3 regions of the Bacillus sp. JJ1562 genome follow, and region 3 is predicted to be linked to each of the others. Evidence: riboswitches for the same ligand, from Rfam matches in the RefSeq annotation. Region 3 holds a riboswitch; each other region holds the start of a gene.
The links. A riboswitch is a leader RNA that binds a small molecule or an ion and turns the genes downstream of it on or off. The one in region 3 is predicted to bind S-adenosylmethionine.

Region 1 (4,195 bases), on a different contig from region 3:
CCACATGCTGTAACCACAAATGCAACTAAAAGTAAAATAATACCTGTTAACCATTTTTTCATTTTTTCTTCCTTCTTTCTAATTATTGTTTATTATCTTTTATCTACTACCTTCGCGATGTAGTCGCCAAGGAGTTGGATGACTTGAACTAAAATAATTAAGATTAATACTGTTGCAAACATGATGGTATTGTCATAGCGATAATAACCGAATCTGATCGCTAAATCCCCAATTCCTCCACCACCGACAGTGCCGGCCATGGCTGAAAATCCAATTAAACTAATGAGTGTTAGTGTGATTCCGGAAATAATTCCTGATCTTGCTTCAAGAAGCAACACATCTTTAATGATCATCCAAGGCGTTGCACCCGCTGCAATTGCAGCTTCGATTACACCTCGGTCAATTTCCCGTAAAGCTGTTTCCACAATTCTCGCAAAAAATGGTATTGCTGCGACTGAAAGTGAAACAGATGCTGCCGTTGGCCCAATCGTCGTACCCACGATGAAATTCGTGATTGGTATCAATGCGACAAGCAAGATGATAAACGGAATCGAACGAATTAGGTTCACGACAAATCCTAAAACAGTTTGAACCACTTTGTTTTCTAAAAATAACCCTTTATCGGTTACATATAGAAAAATCCCCACTGGAAGTCCGATTACTACAGCAATAAGTAATGATATAGCAATCATATAGATGGTTTGAAAAAACGCTGTATTAATATCAGGGAGAAGCTCCACGAGATGATTAAAATCAATTCCCATCACGTAACACCTCCACTTGTGCAGCACGTTCTTCAATAAAGTTCACTGCTGATTCTATTTCTTCTTTATTACCCCTTAACTCCATGATAAAAATACCAAGCGGTGTGTCTTGAATATATTCAATGGAACCATGTAGGAAATTCCCCTTTACATTGAAGGTCTGAAGCATATCTGAAATAACACCCTCACCAGCAACATTTCCTTTGAACATAACCTTCACTATCGGCCCTTCACATGAATCGAGGATAACTTCAGGAATTTCAAAGGAAACTACACTTTCAATAAATTCCTTCGTTAATTCAGTTTGCGGACTTGCAAATACATCGTAAACAGAACCTTCTTCAATGACCCTTCCGTCTTGCATAATCGCCATACGGTTGCAAATTTCCTTCACAACATCCATCTCATGGGTAATGAGGACAATCGTAATCCCAAGTTCTTTATTAATCTTTTTTAAAAGCTTTAAGATTGATTTTGTTGTTGTTGGGTCCAGTGCAGAAGTTGCTTCATCACAAAGCAACACTTTTGGATCGTTTGCTAGTGCTCTCGCAATCCCTACCCTTTGCTTTTGACCACCACTTAGCTGTGATGGATAGACATCCTTTTTATCCAAAAGCCCTACCATCTCAAGTAAATCTTCAACTCGTTTTTTGATTCGATCTTTTGGTACATTAGCAGCCATTAAGGAAAACGCGATGTTTTCGAAAACTGTTTTTTGACTAATTAAATAGAAATGTTGAAAAATCATTCCGATTTTCAAACGCGCGGAACGTAATTCACTGCTTTTCAGGGAAGTGAGATCTACTCTATCGACTAAGATATTTCCTGAGGTTGGTCGTTCGAGCAGGTTGATACAGCGCAAGAGGGAACTTTTTCCGGCTCCTGAGTATCCAACGATCCCAAAGATTTCTCCGGTTTCTATTTGTAATGACACATTGTCAACACCTGTGACAGTCCCATTCTTTGTTTTATATATCTTTGAAAGATTCCGAATTTCAATCATATAAATACCTCTTTTGTTACTCTATTTTTTAACGCAAAAATGCCTCCTTCACACTGAAAGAGGCATCGAAATACAAGGATTTATCTCGACTTATCTTTCAGAATGAAAATCATTCTGCAGGAATTGGCACCTTCCCTTAATGGGGGTTGCCGGACGTCGTAGGGCCTAGTCCCTCGGTCGCTCTGGATAAGTTTGAAAATTTTCTTTAATTTGTATAGTAAGATACTACTAGTTTATTAGTTTTTTGTCAATAACGTTATAACACTACCTACCAAGTGTTAAACGCTTCCATCTTTATTATCTCAATGGTTACATTTTTCAAAAAAAGTTTATTGGATATTAAAAAGCCCATTTCCGAGAATGGGAAGGGCAACTGTCAGCTGCTTAAGGCTAAATGATGATAAGCGATATCCATATTGTTTTTAAGTTCTTCCGGATTGTCGTGGTAGACGACCTTCCCCTTACTTAAAATATACACATCATCTGCGATTCGTAATGCCGTTGAGATATTTTGTTCAACTAAAAGCATCGACATTCCGGACTCTTTTAATTTTAAGAGAACATCCATAACTTCTCCAACCATTAATGGGGATAGTCCCTCTGTCGGTTCATCGAGCAGCAGGATTTTCGGATTTCTCATCAATGCCCTACCAATTGAAAGCATCGACTGTTCCCCCCCACTAAGGGTTCCCGCATGCGATTTTTCACGTTCCTTTAAACGAGGAAAGTAGTGAAAGATCTTCTCTAGGTTCCAATCGCCTTTTTTGAAATCAGCGAAAACGGTTAGATTTTCTGTCACAGTTAGGTTCGGAAAAATTCTTCTACCCTGTGGGACAATTCCAATTCCCTTCTTGGCAATTTGGTGACTTTGGAGTGAGGCCATATTTTGACCTTCAAATAAGATTTCCCCTTGAACTTTTTTTACAAAGCCAATAATGGAATGCATCGTTGTTGTTTTCCCCATGCCATTTCTTCCGAGCAGAGTTACAACCTGCCCTTGTTTCACCTCGAGATTTATACCATGAAGAATGTGACTGGAACCGTAGAAGCTATTAACTTCTTTTAGTTTAAGCATGTGCAGCCTCCTCGCGACCGAGGTAAATTTCCTTTACCTCTTCATTTTCACGAACAGCTTCTGGTGTGCCATCCGCAATGAGTTTTCCAGTATGAAGGACAATCACCCGGTCCATATTACCGAACAACACATCAATATCATGTTCAATCATACAGATCGTTACTTCTTTTGGTAGTTTATTAATCAGCGCAATAATTTGGTCGGTTTCAACCTGTGACATACCTGCAGTCGGCTCATCTAAAAGGAGAAGCTTCGGTTTTCCGGCAATCGCCATGACAATCTCAATTTGTCTTTGAACCCCATAAGAGAGCTCTTGTACCTTCATGTTACTATATTGTTCAAGGCCCCATTCATGTAAAAGTGCATCTGTTTCTTCATGAAGTTCACTGTAGTTTTTAAGACTGACACTTTTCCACCATTGAGTATGCTCTTTTCTCATTTTTTGCAATACGAGACGAACATTCTCCTTAACCGTTAATCCAAACATCAGATTATTTTTCTGAAAAGTACGAACGATTCCATTTTCCGTCCGTTTATAATTAGGAACCTTCGTTATATCCTGGTCAAAATAAGTAATTGTCCCCCCACTAGGGTTCAAGTCTCCCGCAATCATGTTAAAAAAGGTTGTCTTTCCGGCACCATTGGGTCCGATTAGTCCAACACGTTCGCCAACAGAAACCGCTAATGTAATATCTTCGATTACTTTTAACCCACCAAAATGCTTTGATAAATGTTGTATTGAAAGAATCGTCGTCATCTTTGTCCTCCCTATCCATTTATTTTTGATTGCTGTTTAATGGGTTCGATATATTCTTCCTTTACAGGTTGAGGCTTCGCTTTAAACAAGCTTTGGGTAAGCCTTGAGAACAACCCAGCAATTCCAGATGGAGCAAAGATTGTAAACAGAATAAAGGCGGTACCAATAATCATCATCCAGCTTTCTGTGTAAGAGCTAATGATTGTCTCCAATATCACGATAAATGCCGCTCCAATAACAGGACCCCAAAGCGTACCTGAACCTCCAACTAATACCATGATTAATACTGACCCGGATACTGTCCAGTACACATCAGTCGGAGCAACGAAGCCATTGAAGAATACATATAGTCCACCAGCTAATCCACCTAAAGTACCCGCAATCAAAAAGCTAATGTTTTTATAGAAGGTTGTGTTATACCCAATCGACTTCATTCGATCTTCATTTTCTTTAATCCCAATGAAGACATACCCTAGTGGTGAATGAAGAAGTCTGTTAATTAACATTACGACTATCGCAAATACGACTAAAATAAAGTAATAGATAAACACCTGATTGGAAAGGATAAAATTTCCAAACAGACTTGGAGAAGGTAT
Region 2 (4,195 bases), on a different contig from region 3:
GTTTAAAAACATGTCAAAATAGTTATTCAATTATAACACTTCTAGGAGAAATTGTATGTAAAAAATAGGCATCTGCCCTTTAGAGGACAGACGCCTACACTTTGAAAATTACTTAAACTCACTCATTACACATTGAGTGTTATGCTTTATTTGTCATTATGTCGATTTATTTTAAATAAATATTTTTAGTCTACTTCTATTAAAACCGCCTTTGGTAAGCCAGTAGTCCCCGACGTATAAAGGATGAAAAGAGGATGATTGAAAGGGACTCGAGTAAACTCCAGATGAGAGCTTCCATTTTGACATAATTCCTGCCAATCGACCAGCGATGAAAGCATTCATAAGGTAGGAGCGGAAAACCGACCTTTTGGGAAAACTTCATCAAATTTTACTGTGAGATCCAAGTTTCACTTGGCTCCCATAGAACCTTGGATTCTAGTAAGCTGTAGCCTTCTTCTCGCTACACTCATCCCTTAGTTCATAATTTAATAGATTCATTTACAATCATCCCCTACCTCTAGTGGTAGGGGAATTCTCAATAATAAAAGTTAAATTTCGCATGCATAAGTCACAATTGAACCTCTGATACGCTGTGCTTCCTTATAGGTACATCTGTTTTGAACAACCTCAAGGCCTGCTTCTTTAGCAACCTCAACTGCTCGAGGGGAAATAACACCTTCTTGGAGCCAGAAAACTTTTGGCTGTATTTTTGCTGCTTCTGCCGCTACGCCAATCGCCGCTTCAGGACTTCTGAATACTTGAACGATATCAACCTTAAACGGAATAGAAGTTAGATCTGGATATGCCTGCTCTCCAAGTACTTCTGTTTCTCTTGGATTAACAGGTATAATTTTATAACCAAGACGCTGCATTTTCCGTGCAAGTCTGTAACTTGGGCGGGCTGGATTTCCACTTAGACCAACGACAGCAATTGTTTTGGCGCGCTGAACTTCCTTTCCTTCAACCTCTTCGCGAATAAATGTAGATTGAAGTGCCCAGCGTATTACTCCCTCATCGTTAACCGCTGTATCGCCTTTTTGTTCACCTTTTGATGAAATTCCTGTCGCTTCATAAAATGCCTGATCCAAATCATTTACTAAATCACGGTATGATTCAATTCCAACCGATAGTCGGATTAACTCTTCACTAACTCCTGTTTTTACTAACTCTTCCGCACTTAACTGCTGGTGGGTTGTTGATGCAGGGTGGATAATAAGTGATTTCGCATCACCAACATTTGCCACATGTGACCATAATGCAATATTATCAATAACCTTTTTACCAATATCCCTACCACCCTTAATACCAAAGTTTACGATAGAACCAAAACCATCTCGTAAATATTTGGTTGCTAGCTCATGGGCTGGATGTTCTTCAAGACCAGGGTAGGATACCCATTCGACCGAAGGATGTTCTTTTAGGAAATTTGCAACACGTAATGCATTTTCATTATGCTTTTCGATACGCAGGTGTAATGTTTCAAGACCCTGTATCAATAGGAATGCACTATGTGGACTTAAAGATGAACCAAAGTCTCTTAAAAGCTGAACTCTAAGCTTTGTACTAAATGCTAAAGTCCCGAATTCATTCGCATATCGAATTCCGTTATAGCTTGAATCTGGCTCAGTAAAACCTGGAAACTTCTCACTGTTCCAATTAAAACGTCCACCGTCAACTACAACTCCACCAATCGTTGTCCCATGTCCGCCAATCCACTTTGTTGCGGAGTGAATCACAATATCCGCTCCCCATTGGATTGGTTTACATAGATATGGTGATGCAAATGTGTTATCAATAATGAGCGGTACTCCATTTTCATGTGCAATTGCTGATACTGCTTCAATATCTAATACATGCAAGCTTGGGTTTCCAATGGTTTCAGCAAATACAGCCTTTGTTTTCGGCGTAATAGCTTTTCTAAAATTCTCAGGATCTGTTGGATCAACGAAATGAGTCTTAATTCCATATTTCGGTAGTGTAACAGCGAAAAGATTGTAAGTTCCGCCATATAAATTTGAAGCTGCTACAATTTCATCTCCTGCTTCCGCAACGTTCATGATGGAGAGAGCAATCGCGGCCATTCCCGAAGATGTTGCTACAGCTGCGACACCATCCTCCAATAACGCAATTCGTTTCTCAAGCACATCAACAGTTGGGTTACCAATACGAGAATAAATATTCCCTGACTCATCAAGACTAAAAAGACTTTGAGCATGGTCAGTATTATGAAATACGAATGAACTTGTTTGATAAATTGGTACTGCTCGTGAACCAGTTGTCGGATCTGGTGATTGACCTCCATGTAAAAGTATCGTCTCATCATCATACGTTTCATATTGTTTTGTCATTATTTTGACCTCCAAATTTATATTTTTACAAATTTGCTAGATAAGTACTTACTTTATGTAAATAAAAAGCCCCCTCAACATAAGAAGAGGGGGCCTCATCTTATCTTTCAGATGCTGAGCGCATCTGCAGGAATTAGCACCTTTTCAAGCTTTCACTTGAAGGTTGCCGGACTTCTTCGGGCCTGTTCCCTCAGTCTCTCTGGATAAGAAATCTTTTATTAAATTGACGCACTAATACGTTAATTCTTCAACTTTATAAAGTATTATAGAATAGTTTGTTTTTTCAGTCAATGTATTTTTTGAAAAATTTATTTTTTTATAAAATTGACGCCACCCTATTTCTTGTTACAACAAGGAAATGTGGCATCCTATCCACCCAATTTTCTTTCGCAATTTATTGATAAGCGCAGATTTTGGTAAAAATAACAAACCCCTTCTGTAAGAATACAGAAGGGGTGCAAGAATATACACATTCATCATACGACCGCCTTCTCATCTTCGGAATAGAAATACTTCCTCTGAACTTGGCACCGTGCATTCAAATGCTGGTTGCCGAGGTTTCACAGGGTCAGCCCCTCCACCTCTCTTGATAAGAAGAATTGCATTATTTGACTATATATTAGAAATGTTAAACATTTTAGATGATTTAGTCAATGGATTTTTATAAAGTTTTAAATAATCTAACTAGGGTTACGTTTTTACTTCCTAAACTCTTTCAATCTTTCATTTAGTGTCTTTGTTTGTGTATAAACCTGTTGATAGATTGCAAATAGCTTCTGATATGCCTCCACATTTTCTGGAATTGGTTCATATGTTTTGGAGGTTTCGAGGAATGCACCGGCACACTCTTTTAATGAGGTAAACCAGCCAGATCCATATGCAGCAAGCATTGCCGCCCCCATTCCAGGACCTTGTTCAGAAGTTAATTTTTCTATTTTCGCATTAAAAATATCAGCCTGCATTTGTAGCCAAGTTTCGTTTTTCGCACCGCCACCAATTGAAATAATGGTATCAATTGTTTTTCCACTGTTTCTAAAAATCTCAATGGACTCGTTTAACGAAAATGTAATACCTTCAAGAACTGCACGTGCAAAATGCTTTCGTTCATGGGATGCATCAATACCAATAAAACTGCCTCGAATGTTTGAATCTGCATGAGGGGTCCGCTCCCCAACGATGTAAGGAGTAAATAATAGACCATTGCTACCAGCTGGCACTTCATCGACACCTTCTAAAAAATGATCAAAAGCTTCGTCCTTTGCAAAAGTATCCTTGAACCAACTTAAGCTAAAGCCTGCCGCAAGAGTCACGCCCATCGTATAATATGTATTTTCCTCACCATGATTGAAGTAGTGAACCTTGCCTTCGAAATCAAGGTCATTGCGCTCTTCATAAGACAAAACAACACCTGAAGTTCCGATGCTACAAAGGGTTTTCCCTTCTGATAAAATGCCTGAACCGATTGCACCACAAGCATTATCAGCTCCTCCAGCAAAAACCTTAGTTTCCCTAGAAAGACCAGTCACTTCCGCAAATTCAGAGGTAACCATACCAATAAAAGCATGGGATTCGACTAATGGTGGACAGAATTTCGGTTCGAGACCAAAAGTCTCTAACACTTCCTTGCTCCATTCACGTTTTGACACATTTAGCATCAATGTCCCCGCTGCATCAGAATACTCCATATGTACACCACCTGTAATACGGTAGCGTAAATAATCCTTAGGAAGCAAGAATACGTTAGAGCGTTCGAAAACCTGCGGCTCATTTTCTTTTACCCAAAGAATTTTCGGCAAAGTAAAACCTTCTAATGCTGGGTTCTTTGTGACTTCTAAAAGACGTTCCTT
Region 3 (4,195 bases):
TTTCTTGTTCCAGACTTTTATCATACATATAATTAAAATAAATAATAAATATTTTTTACCCCGTATCTTTTGATAATCTTACATTCGTTTATAAAGTAGAGACGCGTTGAAGGAGTGATTGTTTTGCATAGCAAGCCTTGTAATGGATCAGAGGATTTTAAAGAACATCAGGAACTTTTTACTGAAGAACATCTTCATGAACTCTATCCGATGCTTCGACGATATTGTCAATTTATTTCCCAAAATAGCTGGGATGGTGATGATCTCGTGCAGGAATCATTGATAAAAGCCTGGAAACATTATAAGCACCAACCTACTATCTCGAAAGCTTTATTGAATAAAATTGCTCGAAATGAATGGATAGACACTGTAAGAAAACGTAACAAAGAGTCTCTTGAAGCTATTCCTGATGATGGATATGATGATTCCGTTCACATTGAAGAGCGCTTTGAGGCTGTACAACAGCTTATAAATAAGTTAACTCCAAAGCAAGCTGTCATATTTGTCTTAAAAGAAGGGTTTCAGTTTCAAATATCTGAAATAGCTAAGCTATTAAATACAAATGAAACTGCTGTTAAAGCTGCCATTTATCGTGCAAAACAGAGAATGGAGAAAAAAGATGGAAATTCACTTATTGAGCAATATTGGATAGAGGAAGATCGTGAGCAAATTCAAAAAGTATTTCATGAAACTTTTAGAACTCAAGATCCATCCATATTAATTAGGACCATTCCTTCTATCCGTTCTTTATCAAAAAATATAAGTCCAACTTGTACTATGCAAAAATCACGTCTCTTCAAACTTCCTTCAAGCACTGTCTCTATGGCTGCATAATAAGGTGCAAGCGAATAAGGAGGTTATCAAAATGAATACAGTCCCATATGTTATTGAACAATCAAGTCGAGGGGAACGCTCATATGATATTTACTCGAGGCTATTAAAAGATCGAATTATCATGATTGGTGATGAAATAAATGATGCAGTTGCTAATAGTGTGGTTGCACAGCTACTATTTTTAGCTGCTGATGATCCTGATAAGGATATTTCTCTTTATATTAACAGTCCCGGAGGTTCAACAAGTGCTGGTTTTGCCATTTTTGATACGATACAATATATAAAACCAGATGTTAGGACGATTTGTACAGGAATGGCTGCATCCTTTGGGGCAATGCTCTTGCTAGCCGGAACAAAAGGGAAAAGATTCGCCCTCCCAAACAGTGAAATTATGATCCATCAGCCCTTAGGTGGTGCACGCGGTCAGGCAACCGAAATCGAAATTTCTGCAAAACGAATTCTTAAGCTTCGAGAACATGTCAATCAAATCATTTCAGATCGTACAGGTCAACCTGTTGAAAAAGTAGCAAAAGATTCAGATCGAGACTTTTACATGAGTGCGGAAGAAGCAAAAGAATACGGAATTATTGATGATGTAATTGTATAACTGATTTTTTAAAAAAAGCGAACACCCATCATAGTGTTCGCTTTCCCTTTTATCCCCAAATCTCTTTTGAAATATCAACAATATACTTCAATTTCGCCCATTGCTCTTCTTAATATGCGTTGTAGGACAAGGGACCCGTCCCACTTATGGCAAAATAGCAAATGAACGTACTGGAAATCCTGATCCTTTTTCAGGTTTTGGACAAATATTAAAAATAACTGCTCCTTTTGCAGGTACCTTATCAAGATTAGTCAATAATTCTATTTGAAATGTATCTTGCTCAAGCACATAGTATTCTCCAATAAGTGAACCATTCTTTCGAAAATCAATAGCCGCATCTGTATCAAACGTTTCGTGTCCAACAGCTTTAATATTTCTTTCCTCAAATAAAAACTTTAAGGCCTCTATTCCCCAACCTGGAGCGTGACTATTACCATCAGAATCTTTATTTTCAAATGCCTCTTTATTTGGCCAACGCTTGCTCCAGTCTGTCCTCAACGCCACAAATGTACCTGCTTCAATTTTTCCGTGTTCTTCTTCAAACTTCAGAATGTCATCAACACTTAGACTTAAATCATGATTCTTTTCCGCTTCCTTTGACTTATCAATCACCACAAGGGGTAGAGCAAGTTCTTTTAACTCTAGATCTTCCAAATAGCGTTGGTTAGGAACAAAATGGATTGGTGCATCAATATGGGTTCCATACTGTCCTGGAAATGTGAAGCTTTGTGCAAAAAAGCCATCCTCATGAGTGAAAAGTGTTTTAAATTCAGCATCTTGAAAAGCGGAAAAATGAGGAGAATCTGGACCAAAAGTATGTGTCAGATCAACCCACTCTTTACTTTTCAGAGTTTCAAATGCTTTTAATAATTCATTTTCTGTACTAACTGTTGACATACAATCACCTCTTAAATAAATTTTAATATATAAAAAACCCTCTTCTTGAAAATAAGAAGAGGGTTGAATGGATATATGAAAGTACCGCTCTTCTTATCTTCTAGCATCTTGCTACAGGAATTGGCACAGTACTTTAAAAAGTCTGTTGCCGAGGCTTCAAAGGGCCAGTCCCTCCACCTCTCTAGATAAGAAAATTTTGAAATATTAAATTATATATAAACATTAGACCATAATAAATTAATTGTCAACTACATTATCTTAAAAAAACCTTCTGCACCTAGAACTATATCAAATGCCTCTTTGGTTTTCGTAATCTTTTCCAATCAATCTCACTGATAAAAGAGGACCCCAATATTAAGACTCCACCCACAATTTGTACAAAGCCCATACTTTCATTCAAAATGATAGCTGCCATGATCACAGCGGAAATGGGATCGATATAGCTTAATACCGCGATAGTTTGCCCTTTTAATTTTTTCAATACTGAAAAATAGAGTAAGTACGCGACCCCAGTATGAATTACTCCAACTATAAATAGTAGACTGAGAGATTGCAGTCCCAATCCTGAGTAATCTAAGCTTTGCGTTGCTAGGACATATGGAAACAAGACAATCGAAGCAGTCAAAAGCTGCATAATGGTAGTTTCAAAATCTGATAGGTCTTTAATAAATTTATTAAGAAGAATCATACTTGTATAGAAAGCAGCAGCCAATAATCCATACATAATACCAACAGAATGGTTATTAGCATCTATGGGCGCTTCACCCCCTGGATTAACGACCAATAGTAACCCTATAAATGCAAGTGTAATCCCAAGTCCCTTCATCCAAGTCCATTTTTCCTTCAATAAAAATGGTGCCAAAATCATCACAAACACTGGAGCAAAATAATAGCTCAGAGTGGCGTTAGCAATCGTAGTATAACGATAAGACTCAAATAAAAAAATCCAGTTAAAACCCAAAGCTGCGCCAGATAATAGAAGTAGTACAAGATTCCGCTTCGACGTTTTGAAAGAAAACCTCTGCTTAACTAGAAAACTAGCACCAATTAAAAACAAACTACCAATTGCTCCTCTAAACAGAGCAATTTCGCTAGACGACAAATCAATATTCTTCACAAACAATCCAATGCTACCAAAGATCAGCATCACTACAATAAAAATAAACTTCGCCTTCATATTCATTCTCCTAATGGGTCATGGGGACAGGTGTATTGTCCCTAAATATCCTTTACGAACTATTCTACCTATTAACAATGAAATTGTCATTGAATGGATTATGTAGATAAAAAAAAACAGAAGATCTCAGTTACGAGATCCTCTGTTTTTGTAATGTTACCCTGCTTTATTTGCATTGTCAGTCTTTTTTTCGTCTTTGCCTGTATCTAAGAATTGTAATAACTCCTCAATTTCAGGTGAAACTGTAACTCCTCTACGCTTGTTGATATAGCCTAAGCCAAAGAATATAATTGAAGTTACGATTAATGGGAAGGCAGTTTCAACATCAACAGGGATAATATCAGTTAGTTGTGTGATAGCAAATCCAACGATACCCCCAACTATAGAATAGATTGCTACTGCTCCAGTGCTGTGTTTAAATTTAGAGAATAAACCGAAAATCAAAGGTACCGCCATTGGTCCAACTAATGCCGAGAACCATGTGATAACTAGTCCAAGAACGCCACCGAATTGTTCTTGTTTTAAACCAACAATAATTGTGATGATTGTAAACATAACTGTTAAACCACGTGCAATCCAAAGAGATCTTTTATCAACATTTTCTTTCATTTCTTTAAATTTCTTATTTAAGACTGGTAAAATGTCACGTTGAACAACTGCTGTTAAAGCGTTGATATCTG

Region 1: another riboswitch for S-adenosylmethionine. It lies ahead of V7097_RS05865 (methionine ABC transporter ATP-binding protein); the one in region 3 lies ahead of V7097_RS21180 (cyclase family protein).
Region 2: another riboswitch for S-adenosylmethionine. It lies ahead of V7097_RS05575 (PLP-dependent aspartate aminotransferase family protein); the one in region 3 lies ahead of V7097_RS21180 (cyclase family protein).

The regions. Positions count from the first base shown of each region.
Region 1 is NZ_JBALOQ010000008.1:79,193-83,387, reverse strand. It holds gene V7097_RS05875 (MetQ/NlpA family ABC transporter substrate-binding protein) at 1-62, opposite strand, end outside; gene V7097_RS05870 (methionine ABC transporter permease) at 93-764, opposite strand; gene V7097_RS05865 (methionine ABC transporter ATP-binding protein) at 754-1,767, opposite strand; SAM riboswitch class I at 1,855-1,960, opposite strand; gene V7097_RS05860 (ABC transporter ATP-binding protein) at 2,144-2,842, opposite strand; gene V7097_RS05855 (ABC transporter ATP-binding protein) at 2,835-3,599, opposite strand; gene V7097_RS05850 (branched-chain amino acid ABC transporter permease) at 3,611-4,195, opposite strand, start outside.
Region 2 is NZ_JBALOQ010000008.1:18,448-22,642, reverse strand. It holds gene V7097_RS05580 (AMP-binding protein) at 186-338, opposite strand; gene V7097_RS05575 (PLP-dependent aspartate aminotransferase family protein) at 549-2,348, opposite strand; SAM riboswitch class I at 2,446-2,558, opposite strand; SAM riboswitch class I at 2,838-2,944, opposite strand; gene xylB (xylulokinase) at 3,047-4,195, opposite strand, start outside.
Region 3 is NZ_JBALOQ010000044.1:45,253-49,447, forward strand. It holds gene V7097_RS21170 (RNA polymerase sigma factor) at 124-834, shown strand; gene clpP (ATP-dependent Clp endopeptidase proteolytic subunit ClpP) at 866-1,441, shown strand; gene V7097_RS21180 (cyclase family protein) at 1,586-2,338, opposite strand; SAM riboswitch class I at 2,429-2,530, opposite strand; gene V7097_RS21185 (DMT family transporter) at 2,622-3,515, opposite strand; gene V7097_RS21190 (sodium:solute symporter family protein) at 3,672-4,195, opposite strand, start outside.